Regions from separate parts of the Alkaliphilus crotonatoxidans genome, predicted to be linked through region 1. Evidence: a T-box and tRNA genes for the amino acid it is inferred to sense, from the RefSeq annotation. Region 1 holds a T-box; the other regions hold tRNA genes.

The links. The T-box of region 1 lies ahead of argS (arginine--tRNA ligase). A T-box ahead of a tRNA ligase gene usually reads a tRNA of that ligase, here a tRNA-Arg.
Region 2: it encodes a tRNA-Arg, which carries the amino acid that the T-box ahead of argS (arginine--tRNA ligase) is inferred to sense. The anticodon was not compared.
Region 3: it encodes a tRNA-Arg, which carries the amino acid that the T-box ahead of argS (arginine--tRNA ligase) is inferred to sense. The anticodon was not compared.

What each region holds. Positions count from the first base shown of each region.
Region 1 is NZ_BAAHXS010000004.1:1,792,193-1,796,963, reverse strand. Features, by position in the region: gene argS (arginine--tRNA ligase) at 58-1,758, opposite strand; T-box leader at 1,809-2,032, opposite strand; gene ACYQ1I_RS11180 (GerMN domain-containing protein) at 2,097-2,669, opposite strand; gene ACYQ1I_RS11175 (2-thiouracil desulfurase family protein) at 2,738-3,193, opposite strand; gene ACYQ1I_RS11170 (endonuclease MutS2) at 3,212-4,771, opposite strand, start outside.
Region 2 is NZ_BAAHXS010000004.1:224,090-228,860, reverse strand. Features, by position in the region: rRNA gene ACYQ1I_RS03600 (23S ribosomal RNA) at 1-1,817, shown strand, start outside; rRNA gene rrf (5S ribosomal RNA) at 1,994-2,110, shown strand; tRNA gene ACYQ1I_RS03590 (tRNA-Asn) at 2,117-2,191, shown strand; tRNA gene ACYQ1I_RS03585 (tRNA-Leu) at 2,197-2,285, shown strand; tRNA gene ACYQ1I_RS03580 (tRNA-Met) at 2,307-2,383, shown strand; tRNA gene ACYQ1I_RS03575 (tRNA-Val) at 2,394-2,469, shown strand; tRNA gene ACYQ1I_RS03570 (tRNA-Gly) at 2,561-2,634, shown strand; tRNA gene ACYQ1I_RS03565 (tRNA-Arg) at 2,644-2,720, shown strand; tRNA gene ACYQ1I_RS03560 (tRNA-Gln) at 2,733-2,808, shown strand; tRNA gene ACYQ1I_RS03555 (tRNA-Lys) at 2,813-2,888, shown strand; tRNA gene ACYQ1I_RS03550 (tRNA-Ser) at 2,898-2,986, shown strand; tRNA gene ACYQ1I_RS03545 (tRNA-Ser) at 3,003-3,094, shown strand; tRNA gene ACYQ1I_RS03540 (tRNA-Pro) at 3,101-3,177, shown strand; tRNA gene ACYQ1I_RS03535 (tRNA-Ile) at 3,187-3,263, shown strand; tRNA gene ACYQ1I_RS03530 (tRNA-Trp) at 3,309-3,384, shown strand; tRNA gene ACYQ1I_RS03525 (tRNA-Pro) at 3,390-3,466, shown strand; tRNA gene ACYQ1I_RS03520 (tRNA-Ile) at 3,479-3,555, shown strand; tRNA gene ACYQ1I_RS03515 (tRNA-Phe) at 3,565-3,640, shown strand; tRNA gene ACYQ1I_RS03510 (tRNA-Met) at 3,652-3,727, shown strand; tRNA gene ACYQ1I_RS03505 (tRNA-Glu) at 3,731-3,805, shown strand; tRNA gene ACYQ1I_RS03500 (tRNA-Val) at 3,850-3,925, shown strand; tRNA gene ACYQ1I_RS03495 (tRNA-Asp) at 3,995-4,071, shown strand; tRNA gene ACYQ1I_RS03490 (tRNA-Gly) at 4,077-4,150, shown strand; rRNA gene ACYQ1I_RS03485 (16S ribosomal RNA) at 4,310-4,771, shown strand, end outside.
Region 3 is NZ_BAAHXS010000005.1:153,933-158,703, reverse strand. Features, by position in the region: rRNA gene rrf (5S ribosomal RNA) at 163-279, shown strand; tRNA gene ACYQ1I_RS12040 (tRNA-Asn) at 286-360, shown strand; tRNA gene ACYQ1I_RS12035 (tRNA-Leu) at 366-454, shown strand; tRNA gene ACYQ1I_RS12030 (tRNA-Met) at 469-544, shown strand; tRNA gene ACYQ1I_RS12025 (tRNA-Met) at 553-629, shown strand; tRNA gene ACYQ1I_RS12020 (tRNA-Glu) at 639-713, shown strand; tRNA gene ACYQ1I_RS12015 (tRNA-Val) at 758-833, shown strand; tRNA gene ACYQ1I_RS12010 (tRNA-Asp) at 863-939, shown strand; tRNA gene ACYQ1I_RS12005 (tRNA-Thr) at 954-1,029, shown strand; tRNA gene ACYQ1I_RS12000 (tRNA-Tyr) at 1,035-1,119, shown strand; tRNA gene ACYQ1I_RS11995 (tRNA-Leu) at 1,133-1,215, shown strand; tRNA gene ACYQ1I_RS11990 (tRNA-Gly) at 1,242-1,316, shown strand; tRNA gene ACYQ1I_RS11985 (tRNA-His) at 1,323-1,398, shown strand; tRNA gene ACYQ1I_RS11980 (tRNA-Gln) at 1,409-1,484, shown strand; tRNA gene ACYQ1I_RS11975 (tRNA-Lys) at 1,488-1,563, shown strand; tRNA gene ACYQ1I_RS11970 (tRNA-Cys) at 1,571-1,645, shown strand; tRNA gene ACYQ1I_RS11965 (tRNA-Arg) at 1,647-1,723, shown strand; tRNA gene ACYQ1I_RS11960 (tRNA-Asn) at 2,047-2,121, shown strand; tRNA gene ACYQ1I_RS11955 (tRNA-Leu) at 2,127-2,215, shown strand; tRNA gene ACYQ1I_RS11950 (tRNA-Thr) at 2,221-2,296, shown strand; tRNA gene ACYQ1I_RS11945 (tRNA-Gly) at 2,307-2,380, shown strand; tRNA gene ACYQ1I_RS11940 (tRNA-Ser) at 2,400-2,488, shown strand; tRNA gene ACYQ1I_RS11935 (tRNA-Ser) at 2,505-2,596, shown strand; tRNA gene ACYQ1I_RS11930 (tRNA-Ile) at 2,620-2,696, shown strand; tRNA gene ACYQ1I_RS11925 (tRNA-Phe) at 2,705-2,780, shown strand; gene ACYQ1I_RS11920 (ribonuclease H-like domain-containing protein) at 2,867-3,904, opposite strand; gene ACYQ1I_RS11915 (S-layer homology domain-containing protein) at 4,153-4,771, shown strand, end outside.

The sequences.
Region 1 (4,771 bases):
TCTGCTCACCCTTATGGTATATAAATTCAAAGGAATTAACAAGAGTATAAGGAATGCTTACATCTTTTCAGGTGCTTTAATTCCCAAAAGATAAAGACCGTTTTTTAATACCTGCTTTACGGCAAAAACCACTGCTAAACGGGCTTTTTTCACTTCTTCGTCCTCCACCAGAATGGGGTGATCATGATAAAAACGATTAAAGGCCTGGGCAATATCAATAATATGTCTGGTAATAATGGAGGGCTCATTTTTTCGCTGGGCATCCAAAATTACCTCTGGAAACTTCTGTATTTCCTTTAACACTGCCATTGAAACATCGTCCTTCAATACCGCCGGGTCAAAATCCATCGATACCTCCATGTTGGCCCTCCTCAGAACACTGCTGGCTCTGGCATGGGTATACTGGACATAGGGCCCGGTTTCCCCTTCAAAGCTAAAGGCGGTTTCCCACGAGAAGGAAATATCCTTGATACGATTATTGCTTAAATCATTAAAAATAACTGCACCAATTCCAATTTCCTTGGCCACTTCTTCTTTATTTTCCAATGAAGGATTTTTTTCTTCAATAATTTCCTTTACCCGTTCCACAGCCCCTGACAGCACTTCTTCCAGCAGTACAACGGTTCCCTTTCGGGTTTGAATTCTTCTTCCCTCATGACTTACCCGGCCAAAGGGAATATGAACCGCATCCTGGGCCCAGGGGTACCCCATCAACTCAATTACCTTGAACCATTGAGCAAAGTGAAGATTTTGAGAATAGTCTGTGACATAAAGGCATTTATGAAAGTTGAAGGTATTTTTTCTGTATATCGCCGCCGTAATATCCCTTGTGGCATAAAGGGTGCTGCCATCCTTTTTTTGTACCAGACAAGGAGGCATGTCATACTGGCTCAAGTCAACCAATACCGCCCCTTGACTTTCCTTCAAAAGATTTTTCTCCTGAAGCTCTTTTAAAACGGCATCCATTTTATCGTTATAAAAGCTCTCTCCGGTATAATGGTCAAATTCCACATCCAGTAAGCTATAGATTTTCTTTAATTCCTTAATGGTTTCATTACTAAACCACTGCCATAGGGAAAGGGCCTCTTCATCTCCCCTTTCCATTTTAGTAAACCAGCCTCGGGCTTCATCTTCAAGGGCGGGATTTTTTTCGGCCTCATCATGGAACTTTACGTAAAGGGCCAATAGGGTACTGATGGGCTCCTTTTCCAGGGCTTCTTTGTCTCCCCAGTTACGATAGGCCACTATCACCTTGCCAAATTGAGTTCCCCAGTCACCTAAATGGTTAATTCCCACACATTGGTAGCCTAAAAATTCGTAGATTCGATACAGGGAATTTCCGATCACCGTTGATCTTAAGTGACCTACATGGAAGGGCTTTGCCACATTGGGGGCAGAATAGTCGATACAAATGACCTTTCCCTTTCCTACCTGATCACTGCCGTATTGATCCTTTTGCTCATAAACGGCCTTCAGGATTTCCTTAGAAAAATACCCTCGGTTAACAAAAAAGTTGAGGTACCCACCAGCCACCTCGACCCGGGAAAAGGCCTCGGACAATTGAATTTTCTCGGCCAGCTCCTGGGCTATGGCCTGGGGAGCCTTTCTAAAGGCCTTAGCCAGCTTAAAGCATGGAAAGGCAAAGTCTCCCATTTCGGAATTTTTAGGTATTTCGATGGCAGCCAGTATTTCCTCCTGGCTCAAGGCCCCTATAAGGGGATGTAGCTCTAGGCTTAGCTTACTTTTAAAGTCAATCATATACTTACCTCCTGAATAAAATTTCAAAAAAATAAACTCCCGCCTCTATAGGAAGAGACGAGAGCTATATCCCGTGTTACCACTCTTATTGGACCCACTAACTAAATAAAGTGAGTACCCACTCTTTTCCCGATAACGGAGGAATCCGTCGAGCCCTACTGAATTCAGGCCCCTGCTCTGAGGTGCGCTTCGGTATAGTTCTGTACCAGGCTTCCACCATCCCCGGCTCGCTATGACTTAAAACCATGCCTACTGTCCTCTTCATTGCCTTTAACATCATCTGCTTTTCCCATAAATATATCATATATTTTATGGCAAATCAATGAAATTATACAATTTTACTTGTCCGCATAAAAGTCCGGAATAAATTCAAAGTCCTGACTGATATCAGCTCCCCTTAAATTATCTATGGCCTTACCTTCCACAAGGATTTGAACCTTGTCATTATTGGGCAGGGTCGTCAGTGAGTTGACAATCACTGCCACAGTGGCCATCACATCCTCCTCTGTTCCCTTCATATTACCAATAAACTCTTCTGATAAATCTACCAGTACCGTCTTGCCCTCTTTTTTTACTGACAAAATTTTGGTTCCTTCCGGTATAGGATTAATTAAATCTTCGATAGCACTCTGATGAATCAATTCCTCCAGTACAAATTCCTCAAACAGCTTTCCCTCCAACCTGGGATCATCAGCTGAAATATTGAAGGTATCAGCAAATATGTATGGCAACTCCTTATGCTTTAAATATAAGACATAGAACAGCTCCTCCGGTTCCTCTGTCTCCTCCACAGGATCTGTCACATTTTGATCGGGCTCTTCTTCCATTACCTCTTTCTGATCCTTTTTACATGCTGTTAAGGTAAATCCCATCACCAAAATCAGCAGTAAAATTGTTAACTTCTTACCCATACTGTTCCCCCCTCTGTTTTGATTCGTCTGTTATCATGCTATTTAACAGATACCCTTTTTTTGTTCATTTAATTATTTATCTCAAAACTATCCTCGGTATCAACCTTGACTCCACTTTTTTTCAACAGAGCCGCCGTTACACCATCCCCCCGGGTAGTGGTACTGGTAAAGTTGCCGTCATATATTTCTTCCACCCCACAGGAGGGACTTCTGGCCTTTAAGACAGCATGGGTTATACCCAGTAGCTCAACCATCTTTAGGGTTTCTTGAGCTCCCCGTATAAATTCCTTCGTTACATCACAGCCATCCCTGGATACAACCCGAGCCCTTCCCTCCAGAACATCGGAACCATCTCCCCCTTGAATTTCCACCGGTGGCCTGGGGGTACTCAAGCCCCCCAGCTGCTCCGGACAAAAAGGGATGATGGCCTCATTCTTCAGCTTGTCCAGGATTTTCTGCGATAGATTGCTGTCCCCGTTATACTTGCAATTGATGCCCAGAAGACATCCACTTACTAAAATCATCCACCACCGGCTCCTTCCTTATTTTAGTTCCACAATGGTGACCCCAGCACCGCCTTCTCCGTATTGGCCCGGCCTTTGGCTTTTCACATGCTTATTTTTCGTCAGCATCTGCTTGATTCCAGCCTTCAATACACCTGTTCCAATTCCATGTATAATCGTGACCGGAGAAACGCCGGCAATGGCACAATCATCAATAAACTTATCCACTTCGAGGATTGCCTCTTCTAAATTAAGGCCCCTTAAATCCAGCTCCCTTTTAACATTCTGGGCTTTGCTTTTAATAATTTTACCTACTCCAGTCTGTTTGACCTCGCCCTGCTCCTTCACTCGCTCTAAATTACTTACGGGTATATTAATTTTCATAATCCCCACCTGAACCAGTACCTCTCCCTTTTCATCCTGGGGTGAGACCACATGGCCGATTTGATTGATAGAAAGTACCTTGACAGTCTCTCCGGCCTTTAGGTTTTTAGGGGGCTTTTTAGAGGTTTTATTTAAAAAGATATCCTCTGTATTGGGTCCCATATCGCCGATTTTATCACTCAGCCTACGCTTTGAGGCTTCAATTTGCCGGTTCATTTCCTTTTCTTCCATTTCCAGCTTCATTGATCTTAAGCCTTGAATAATCTCCTCTGCCTCGGCCTTAGCTTCCTTTAAAAGCCTTAAACCTTCTTTTTTGGACTCCTTAAGGATTCTTTCTTTTTGCTCCTCCAACTGATTTTTCTTGTCCTGATAGTTTTGAAGAAGCCGTTCTGCCTCTAGTCTTAAGCGTTTTGTTTCTTCCCGATCGGCCTCTGCCGCCCTTCGGTTGGTTTCAATATTTTGAAGCAGGTCTTCAAAATGGATGTTTTCAGTAGATAAAAATCCTTTGGCAGCTTCAATGATATTTTCTGTCAGTCCCAGCTTTCGAGATATTTCAAAGGCGTTGGATTTACCAGGTACACCAATTAACAAGCGATAGGTAGGCCGAAGGGTGGCCACATCAAATTCCACCGAAGCATTTTCGATATCCTCGTGAGTGAGGGCAAACTGCTTCAGTTCACTGTAGTGGGTGGTGGCCAAAACGGTGGCCCCCAGCCCACGCAAATAATTGATAATGGCCATGGCTAAAGCCGCTCCTTCGGTGGGGTCTGTTCCCGCTCCCAATTCATCAAAAAGCACCAGTGAGTTTTGGGTAACCTCCTGTAGTATTTTAACAATATTGGTCATATGGGATGAAAAGGTACTGAGGCTCTGCTCAATGCTCTGCTCGTCGCCAATATCGGCGAAAATATGATCAAATACGGCTAAAACAGTGCCATAGTCTGCCGGCACATGGAGACCGCTCTGGGCCATTAAGGAAAATAATCCTACGGTTTTTAAGGTTACGGTTTTACCGCCAGTATTAGGGCCAGTTATCATCAGGGTACGGAACTTTTCGCCAAGCCAGATGGTAATCGGCACCACCTCCTGGGCCTTTAACAGGGGGTGTCGTCCGTTTTTAATATGAATTTTACCCTGATTATTTAAAGTTGGTTCTACTGCCCGCATAGCCAGGGAAAGCTTACCCTTGGCAAAGATAAAGTCCAATTGCTTTAA
Region 2 (4,771 bases), 1.6 Mb from region 1:
GCGAAAACAAACTTAGCCATCCGCTAGGATTAAATCAATGTTTTCGCCAAATACCTTAAGCTCAAAGCTATTTATGAAAGTAGTAATGATTACGTCAGCGTGGTAGGCGAGCATTCTGTAAGGGTTGAAGCTGTACCGGAAGGAGCAGTGGACTTTACAGAAGAGAGAATGTTGGCATGAGTAACGAGAGGCAGGTGAGAATCCTGCCCGTCGAAAACCTAAGGTTTCCTGAGGAAGGTTCGTCCGCTCAGGGTTAGTCGGGACCTAAGCCGAGGCCGAAGGGCGTAGGCGATGGACAACAGGTTGAGATTCCTGTACCACCTGTAATCGCTTGAGAGATGGGGTGACACAGTAGGATAGGTCATGCGCACCGTTGGTTGTGTGCGTCTAAGCTGGTAGGGAGTTAGGATAGGCAAATCCGTCTTAACATATCCTGAGAAGTGATGGGGAGCGAAATTTAAGTAGCGAACTGATTGATTCCACACTGTCAAGAAAAGCCTCTATCGAGATTATTAGGTGCCCGTACCGCAAACCGACACAGGTAGGTGAGGAGAGAATCCTAAGACGAACGGGAGAACTATTGTTAAGGAACTCGGCAAAATGACCCCGTAACTTCGGGAGAAGGGGTGCCGGAATAGGTGAAGGATTTACTCCGTAAGCCTGATCCGGCCGCAGAGAATAGGCCCAAGCGACTGTTTAGCAAAAACATAGGTCTCTGCTAAGTCGAAAGACGACGTATAGGGGCTGACGCCTGCCCGGTGCTGGAAGGTTAAGGGGAAGTGTTAGGGCAACCAAAGCACAGAACTTAAGCCCCAGTAAACGGCGGCCGTAACTATAACGGTCCTAAGGTAGCGAAATTCCTTGTCGGGTAAGTTCCGACCCGCACGAAAGGCGTAACGATTTGGGCACTGTCTCAACAATAGACCCGGTGAAATTGTAATACCAGTGAAGATGCTGGTTACCCGCGACAGGACGGAAAGACCCCGTGGAGCTTTACTGTAGCTTGACATTGGATTTTGGTACTACATGTACAGGATAGGTGGGAGACTTAGAAGCCAGAACGCCAGTTTTGGTGGAGTCATCCTTGGGATACCACTCTTGTAGTACTGAAGTTCTAACCATAGACCGTGAATCCGGTCTTGGGACACTGTCAGGTGGGCAGTTTGACTGGGGCGGTCGCCTCCTAAAAAGTAACGGAGGCGCCCAAAGGTTCCCTCAGCACGGTCGGAAATCGTGCGTAGAGTGCAAAGGCATAAGGGAGCTTGATTGCGAGACATACAGGTCGAGCAAGGACGAAAGTCGGGCTTAGTGATCCGGTGGTTCCGAGTGGAAGGGCCATCGCTCAACGGATAAAAGCTACCCCGGGGATAACAGGCTTATCTCCCCCAAGAGTCCACATCGACGGGGAGGTTTGGCACCTCGATGTCGGCTCATCACATCCTGGGGCTGTATTAGGTCCCAAGGGTTGGGCTGTTCGCCCATTAAAGTGGTACGCGAGCTGGGTTCAGAACGTCGTGAGACAGTTCGGTCCCTATCCGTCGCGGGCGTAGGAAATTTGAGAGGAGCTGTCCTTAGTACGAGAGGACCGGGATGGACATACCTCTGGTGTACCAGTTGTTCTGCCAAGGGCATCGCTGGGTAGCTATGTATGGCAGGGATAAGTGCTGAAGGCATCTAAGCACGAAGCCCCCCTCAAGATAAGATTTCCCATCCGAAAGGAGTAAGACCCCAGACAGACTATCTGGTTGATAGGTCGGAGGTGTAAGTGCAGTAATGTACTGAGCTGACCGATACTAATAGGTCGAGGGCTTGACCAAAAAAATATATTCAGCTTACTTGACATTGTGTGGTTTTGAGGGAATATAAGCAGATGGCCGAAATTTATAATTTCGTGGCAGTCGCTTAGTTAAAAATTAAGTTGCTCATATCCTTAGGTTTATGATATACTAGATGAGCTAATTAATTTTTAACCTCAAAAATTTAATTAAAAAAATGCCGTGACAATAGCGAAGGGGTCACACCTGTTCCCATCCCGAACACAGTAGTTAAGCCCTTCTGCGCTGATGGTACTTGGAGGGCAGCCTCCTGGGAGAGTAGGACGTTGCGGCATGAATGTTCCAGAGTAGCTCAATGGTGGAGCACCCGGCTGTTAACCGGTAGGTTGGAGGTTCGAGTCCTCTCTCTGGAGCCAAACGTGCCGAAGTGGCGGAACTGGCAGACGCACAGGACTTAAAATCCTGCGGTCCCTCAAGACCGTACCGGTTCGATTCCGGTCTTCGGCACCATATTTCAGTGACTTAAAAAATGGCGGCATAGCTCAGCTGGCTAGAGCGTTCGGTTCATACCCGAAAGGTCACAGGTTCGATTCCTGTTGCCGCTACCAATTTTGTTGTGGGCGCATAGCTCAGCTGGGAGAGCACCTGCCTTACAAGCAGGGGGTCACAGGTTCGATCCCTGTTGTGCCCACCATTTAAGTTCCACTTAGGTTATTGGTAAAAAGTAGATTTGACATTTAATAAAAATAATGATAAGATATATCTTGCGGCCTTATTTTAAACATGCGGGTGTAGTTCAGTGGTAGAACTTCAGCCTTCCAAGCTGACCGCGAGGGTTCGATTCCCTTCACCCGCTCCACTAAAAAATGTGCCCATAGCTCAGCAGGATAGAGCAACGGCCTTCTAAGCCGTGTGTCCGGGGTTCGAATCCCTGTGGGCACGCCATAAATATGTTGTTGGGATATAGCCAAGTCGGTAAGGCAACGGACTTTGACTCCGTCATTCGCAGGTTCGAGTCCTGCTATCCCAGCCATTCTGATCCATTAGCTCAGTCGGTAGAGCACCTGACTTTTAATCAGGGTGTCCCGCGTTCGAGTCGCGGATGGATCACCAATAAATTTTGGAGAGGTGTCCGAGTGGTTTAAGGAGCTGGTCTTGAAAACCAGTGACTCCGCAAGGGGCCGTGGGTTCGAATCCCACCCTCTCCGCCAGCATTAAATTTAAATTGGAGAAGTACTCAAGTAGGCTGAAGAGGACGGTTTGCTAAACCGTTAGGTCGTGTAAGCGGCGCGCGGGTTCGAATCCCGCCTTCTCCGCCAGTTTAACCGGGTGTAGCGCAGTTTGGTAGCGCACATGGTTTGGGACCATGGGGTCGGGAGTTCGAATCTCTCCACCCGGACCATATAGATTAGGGCCTTTAGCTCAGTTGGTTAGAGCATCCGGCTCATAACCGGCAGGTCCGGGGTTCGAGTCCCTGAAGGCCCACCATCTAATCTATTGTTTATTTAATTATTAATGAAGAAACTCTAAAGTAGGGGTGTAGTTCAGTTGGTAGAACAGTGGTCTCCAAAACCACGTGTCGTGGGTTCGAGTCCTGCCACCCCTGCCATTTAACCGGGTGTAGCGCAGTTTGGTAGCGCACATGGTTTGGGACCATGGGGTCGGGAGTTCGAATCTCTCCACCCGGACCATAGCAAGGATGTGGGCTTATAGCTCAGCAGGTTAGAGCGCACGCCTGATAAGCGTGAGGTCGGTAGTTCGAGTCTACTTAAGCCCACCATTTCTACAAGCCCAGATAGCTCAGTCGGTAGAGCAGAGGACTGAAAATCCTCGTGTCGGTGGTTCGATTCCGCCTCTGGGCACCAATGATATTTATCGCGGGGTGGAGCAGTTGGCAGCTCGTCGGGCTCATAACCCGGAGGTCGCAGGTTCAAGTCCTGCCCCCGCAACCACAAGGCCCCTTGGTCAAGCGGTTAAGACACCGCCCTTTCACGGCGGTAACAGGGGTTCGATTCCCCTAGGGGTCACCATTTTAAGAAATCAGAGGTCAAGTCACTTTTGACCTCTAGGATATGGGCGCATAGCTCAGCTGGGAGAGCACCTGCCTTACAAGCAGGGGGTCACAGGTTCGATCCCTGTTGTGCCCACCAAAGACAAAATTAGAAGTTAAGAATTTTTTTCTGGCTTCTAATCTTTCTATCTTAATTACTAAATATAGTGGCCCGGTAGTTCAGTTGGTTAGAATGCCAGCCTGTCACGCTGGAGGTCGAGGGTTCGAGTCCCTTCCGGGTCGCCATTAATGCGGGTGTAGTTCAGTGGTAGAACTTCAGCCTTCCAAGCTGACCGCGAGGGTTCGATTCCCTTCACCCGCTCCAATAATTTTTTTAAAAAGGCACTTGACATTGATAATAGAAGGTGCTAATATGAGTAATGTCGTAACGAGCTTTTCATAATCACAGGTCTTTGAAAACTGAACAGTATAGATATTAAGCCAGCATATAAAAGTCATTTTAAAATGACACCCAGAAATTTTTTTGATTAAGAGTTTGATCCTGGCTCAGGATGAACGCTGGCGGCGTGCCTAACACATGCAAGTCGAGCGGGCTGACGCTCAACACTGAGAATTCAGTATTTTGTCTAAATAGCCAGCGTCAAGGACGGAAGTATGGAGTCCTTCACGCGTTATTTAAGTGACAACACATGTTGTAAAGTGAACTGAATTTTGAGTGTTGAGCGGAAGCTAGCGGCGGACGGGTGAGTAACGCGTGGGCAACCTGCCCTGTACTGAGGGACAACAACGGGAAACCGTTGCTAATACCTCATAATACCTTTTAAAGGCATCTTTTTAAGGTCAAAGATTTATCGGTACAGGATGGGCCCGCGTCTGATTAGCTAGTTGGTGGGGTAATGGCCCACCAAGGCGACGATCAGTAGCCGACCTGAGAGGGTGATCGGCCACACTGGAACTGAGACACGGTCCAGACTCCTACGGGAGG
Region 3 (4,771 bases), on a different contig from region 1:
CTTACTTGACATTGTGTGGTTTTGAGGGAATATAAGCAGATGGCCGAAATTTATAATTTCGTGGCAGTTGCTTAGTTAAAAATTAAGTTGCTCATATCCTTAGGTTTATGATATACTAGATGAGCTAATTAATTTTTAACCTCAAAAATTTAATTAAAAAAATGCCGTGACAATAGCGAAGGGGTCACACCTGTTCCCATCCCGAACACAGTAGTTAAGCCCTTCTGCGCTGATGGTACTTGGAGGGCAGCCTCCTGGGAGAGTAGGACGTTGCGGCATGAATGTTCCAGAGTAGCTCAATGGTGGAGCACCCGGCTGTTAACCGGTAGGTTGGAGGTTCGAGTCCTCTCTCTGGAGCCAAACGTGCCGAAGTGGCGGAACTGGCAGACGCACAGGACTTAAAATCCTGCGGTCCCTCAAGACCGTACCGGTTCGATTCCGGTCTTCGGCACCATTTTAAAAAAATATCGCGGGGTGGAGCAGTTGGCAGCTCGTCGGGCTCATAACCCGGAGGTCGCAGGTTCAAGTCCTGCCCCCGCAACCAACAAATATGGCGGCATAGCTCAGATGGCTAGAGCGTTCGGTTCATACCCGAAAGGTCACAGGTTCGATCCCCGTTGCCGCTACCAACTATATTTGGCCCCTTGGTCAAGCGGTTAAGACACCGCCCTTTCACGGCGGTAACAGGGGTTCGATTCCCCTAGGGGTCACCATTTTAAGAAATCAGAGGTCAAGTCAGTTTTGACCTCTAGGATATGGGCGCATAGCTCAGCTGGGAGAGCACCTGCCTTACAAGCAGGGGGTCACAGGTTCGATCCCTGTTGTGCCCACCATATTAGAATTTTCAAACAACATGCATTATGGCCCGGTAGTTCAGTTGGTTAGAATGCCAGCCTGTCACGCTGGAGGTCGAGGGTTCGAGCCCCTTCCGGGTCGCCATATTAATTTAATATGCTGGTGTAGCTCAACTGGTAGAGCAGCTGACTTGTAATCAGCAGGTTGCGGGTTCGAGTCCCATCACCAGCTCCATAAGTGGAGGGATTCCCGAGTGGCCAAAGGGGGCAGACTGTAAATCTGTTGTCGACGACTTCGAAGGTTCGAATCCTTCTCCCTCCACCATTTAAAAATACATGCGGGTGTGGCGGAATTGGCAGACGCACTAGACTTAGGATCTAGCGGGCGACCGTGGGGGTTCAAGTCCCTCCACCCGCACCATAAAAGAAAAATTATTTTAAGAAAATGCGGAAGTGGCTCAGTGGTAGAGCATCGCCTTGCCAAGGCGAGGGTCGCGGGTTCGAGTCCCGTCTTCCGCTCCAAATATGGTGGGTGTAGTCAAGCGGTTAAGACACAGGATTGTGGCTCCTGCATGCGTGGGTTCGAATCCCATCATCCACCCCATTAAATATATTGGGATATAGCCAAGTCGGTAAGGCAACGGACTTTGACTCCGTCATTCGCAGGTTCGAGTCCTGCTATCCCAGCCATTTGATCCATTAGCTCAGTCGGTAGAGCACCTGACTTTTAATCAGGGTGTCCCGCGTTCGAGTCGCGGATGGATCACCATTTTTACGGCGGCATAGCCAAGTGGTAAGGCAGAGGTCTGCAAAACCTTTATTCCCCAGTTCAAATCTGGGTGTCGCCTCCATGCGCCCATAGCTCAGCTGGATAGAGTGTCTGACTACGAATCAGAAGGTCGGGAGTTCGAATCTCTCTGGGCGCACCAGTTTAAAAATGCAAAAAATCAAGGTGATCACCTTGATTTTTTCATATCATTTAATTTTAAAAGTTATCAATCCTAATTCATCAGGTCTTTACAAAGGACAATCTTGAATATTGAAGCTGCAACTGAATTAATAGCGCCTTTAAATAAAAGGAAGGATTTTTTGATAATAAATAGGTTATAATAAATATTATTCAGTTAGTTCTTGTTAGGAAAAAAGTGTTTACAATTGATTAAATTTGTCGTATAATAATACTTGTCGCTACAGAGAAACGGCACATCAAATGATTGGGAACTAAAATTTCTATGGCGTATCAAATTAATATTCCAGAGTAGCTCAATGGTGGAGCACCCGGCTGTTAACCGGTAGGTTGGAGGTTCGAGTCCTCTCTCTGGAGCCAAATATGCCGAAGTGGCGGAACTGGCAGACGCACAGGACTTAAAATCCTGCGGTCCCTCAAGACCGTACCGGTTCGATTCCGGTCTTCGGCACCATCCAAGCTGGTGTAGCTCAATTGGCAGAGCAGCTGATTTGTAATCAGCAGGTTGCGGGTTCGAGTCCCATCACCAGCTCCAACTATGTAATGCGGGTGTAGTTCAGTGGTAGAACTTCAGCCTTCCAAGCTGACCGCGAGGGTTCGATTCCCTTCACCCGCTCCAATTTAAACGCTATAAATTTGGAGAGGTGTCCGAGTGGTTTAAGGAGCTGGTCTTGAAAACCAGTGACTCCGCAAGGGGCCGTGGGTTCGAATCCCACCCTCTCCGCCAGCATTAAATTTAAATTGGAGAAGTACTCAAGTAGGCTGAAGAGGACGGTTTGCTAAACCGTTAGGTCGTGTAAGCGGCGCGCGGGTTCGAATCCCGCCTTCTCCGCCAGCCAGGTAACAATATTAAATTGTGGGCTTATAGCTCAGCAGGTTAGAGCGCACGCCTGATAAGCGTGAGGTCGGTAGTTCGAGTCTACTTAAGCCCACCATTTTTTATGCCCAGATAGCTCAGTCGGTAGAGCAGGGGACTGAAAATCCCCGTGTCGGTGGTTCGATTCCGCCTCTGGGCACCAGTTTATTCAGTAAAAAACCACTTAATAATCATTATTAAGTGGTTTTTTTATTGTGTATTTATATTGCTTCCCCCTAGGACGGAGTACTAGCCTTGATTATTTAATATTCCCCTGATGAGATGATTGATAAATTCAATCAGAAAGCTATGATTTTCTTCCTTGGTCACACTTACCTCCATCATACCTTCATAAATAACATCCCTGGCAATGGAAGAAGAAGTCAGTTCCTCAAAATTAAAGGGAAAGGTCTTAAAATCCAGGCAATAGATTTTTTCCTTTGTGGGTAGCTTAAAATGCTCTAAGGGAAGCTCCAGTGTAAAGCTGCCCGAAACCGGAGACCATTGAAAATGGTACTGGGATGTATAGTGAATTTCTTCAGGCAGATCCTTAACAGTACTGGTTCGACCCTTAAGGTATAGTGTGTTCTTTTTGATGGTGACATCCTCTGGATAATACAATAAATCTATTTTTTTACCAGAATAGCTAATTGAATAGCAGGTTTTAGACAACAGTAAAAAGGATGGAGGAAAATACTCTATGATATGGGTTACCTTTAAAAGATAGAAAATATCCTCAAAATTATGCAGCAGAATTGTCTTTTCCAGGCTGGGGGAAGGCTCTTGCTGATATTGTAAATAAAGATCAACACTTTCCTTACCGCTGATAGTGTCTCGTCTGTTGATTCCTAAAAACTTTTCAACGGTTTTAAGTTTCAAATTTTCCAGAGAAAGAGATCGGCGGTAGCGCTTGATTAATTGCAGCAGGTCTAAATGCTTAATATCGTTAAAGGGCCATTGAATTCCGTACTTTTTAAATCTTTCCTTCAGAAAGGGAACGTCAAAGGATGCCCCATTATAGGTAATGGTATAGGGAATCTCCCGGGATGCTTCCAGGAAGGCAGACAAAACCTGTTTTTCTTCCCTGACGTTTTCAGCCAGAAATTGCTTAACAACGATATCTTCTTCTTCTATGTATAACAGGCCGATTAGAATAACATGATGATATCGGTGACTTAGGCCTGTTGTTTCTATATCAACAATACAGAATTTCTCTGAAAGAAATAAATGATTCAGACTGGAAGGTAAGGCTTGATTGTTTTCAAGGCGACGATAGATCGTTTTCATAACTGCCTCCTTAGATGGTAAAATTTAAGCAAGTCTATTTTAACATATTTTGCAACTTATTAGAATATTTGTCGTCTTATAAATAGACTAGCGTATTAGCGGAAAAATGTTTGATGAAACGATAAAATGGGGTATATAATTATAAAATGATATAAGATGTTATAGAAATGTAAAATTATATATCGTGGCTTTATGATACGATGAATAATAAGGAAATAAAAAGAAATATTTGGGGGGGCGGTACATACATGAAGAAAATAAAGGGAATTGTGATTTTATCAGTTATACTGTTAATCGGTGCTGGCGCTAGCTTTTCCTATGCCCTAAATGATATTGAAGGCCACTGGGGGCAGAGTTATATCAAATGGGCGGCTGATGAAATGGGTATAATCAAAGAATATGAAGGTGGTGCCTTTAGGCCAGACCAGGCTATGACTCGAGGGGATTACATCATAGGACTTAATCATTTACTTCATCAAAGTAAGGTTTATGAAAAAGTAGATTTTATCCTTTATAACGACACAATTCCTTATCAGGATATAGATCGGCAGTCAGAGCTTTACTACAGCCTGCATGAGCTTAACATCTACATAAAATATTACAGCAATACGGAATTGAGCCTGGAGGATATTTTCAAGGGAGCCCAACTACAACCCCAAAGGGCCATTAATCGTTACGAAGCAGCTTTGCTGGCCAGGGCTGTGACGACGCCACCTATTGAAATGAAGAATCTTCGGTTCCATGATGTGGCTACCAGCCTACCCTATTATCAAGAACTGATGGAGCTGGTGAGTAATGGCATAATACAGGGCTATGGAGATCAAACCTTTAGACCCCACAGGCAGGTTACAAGGGCGGAAGCCGCAG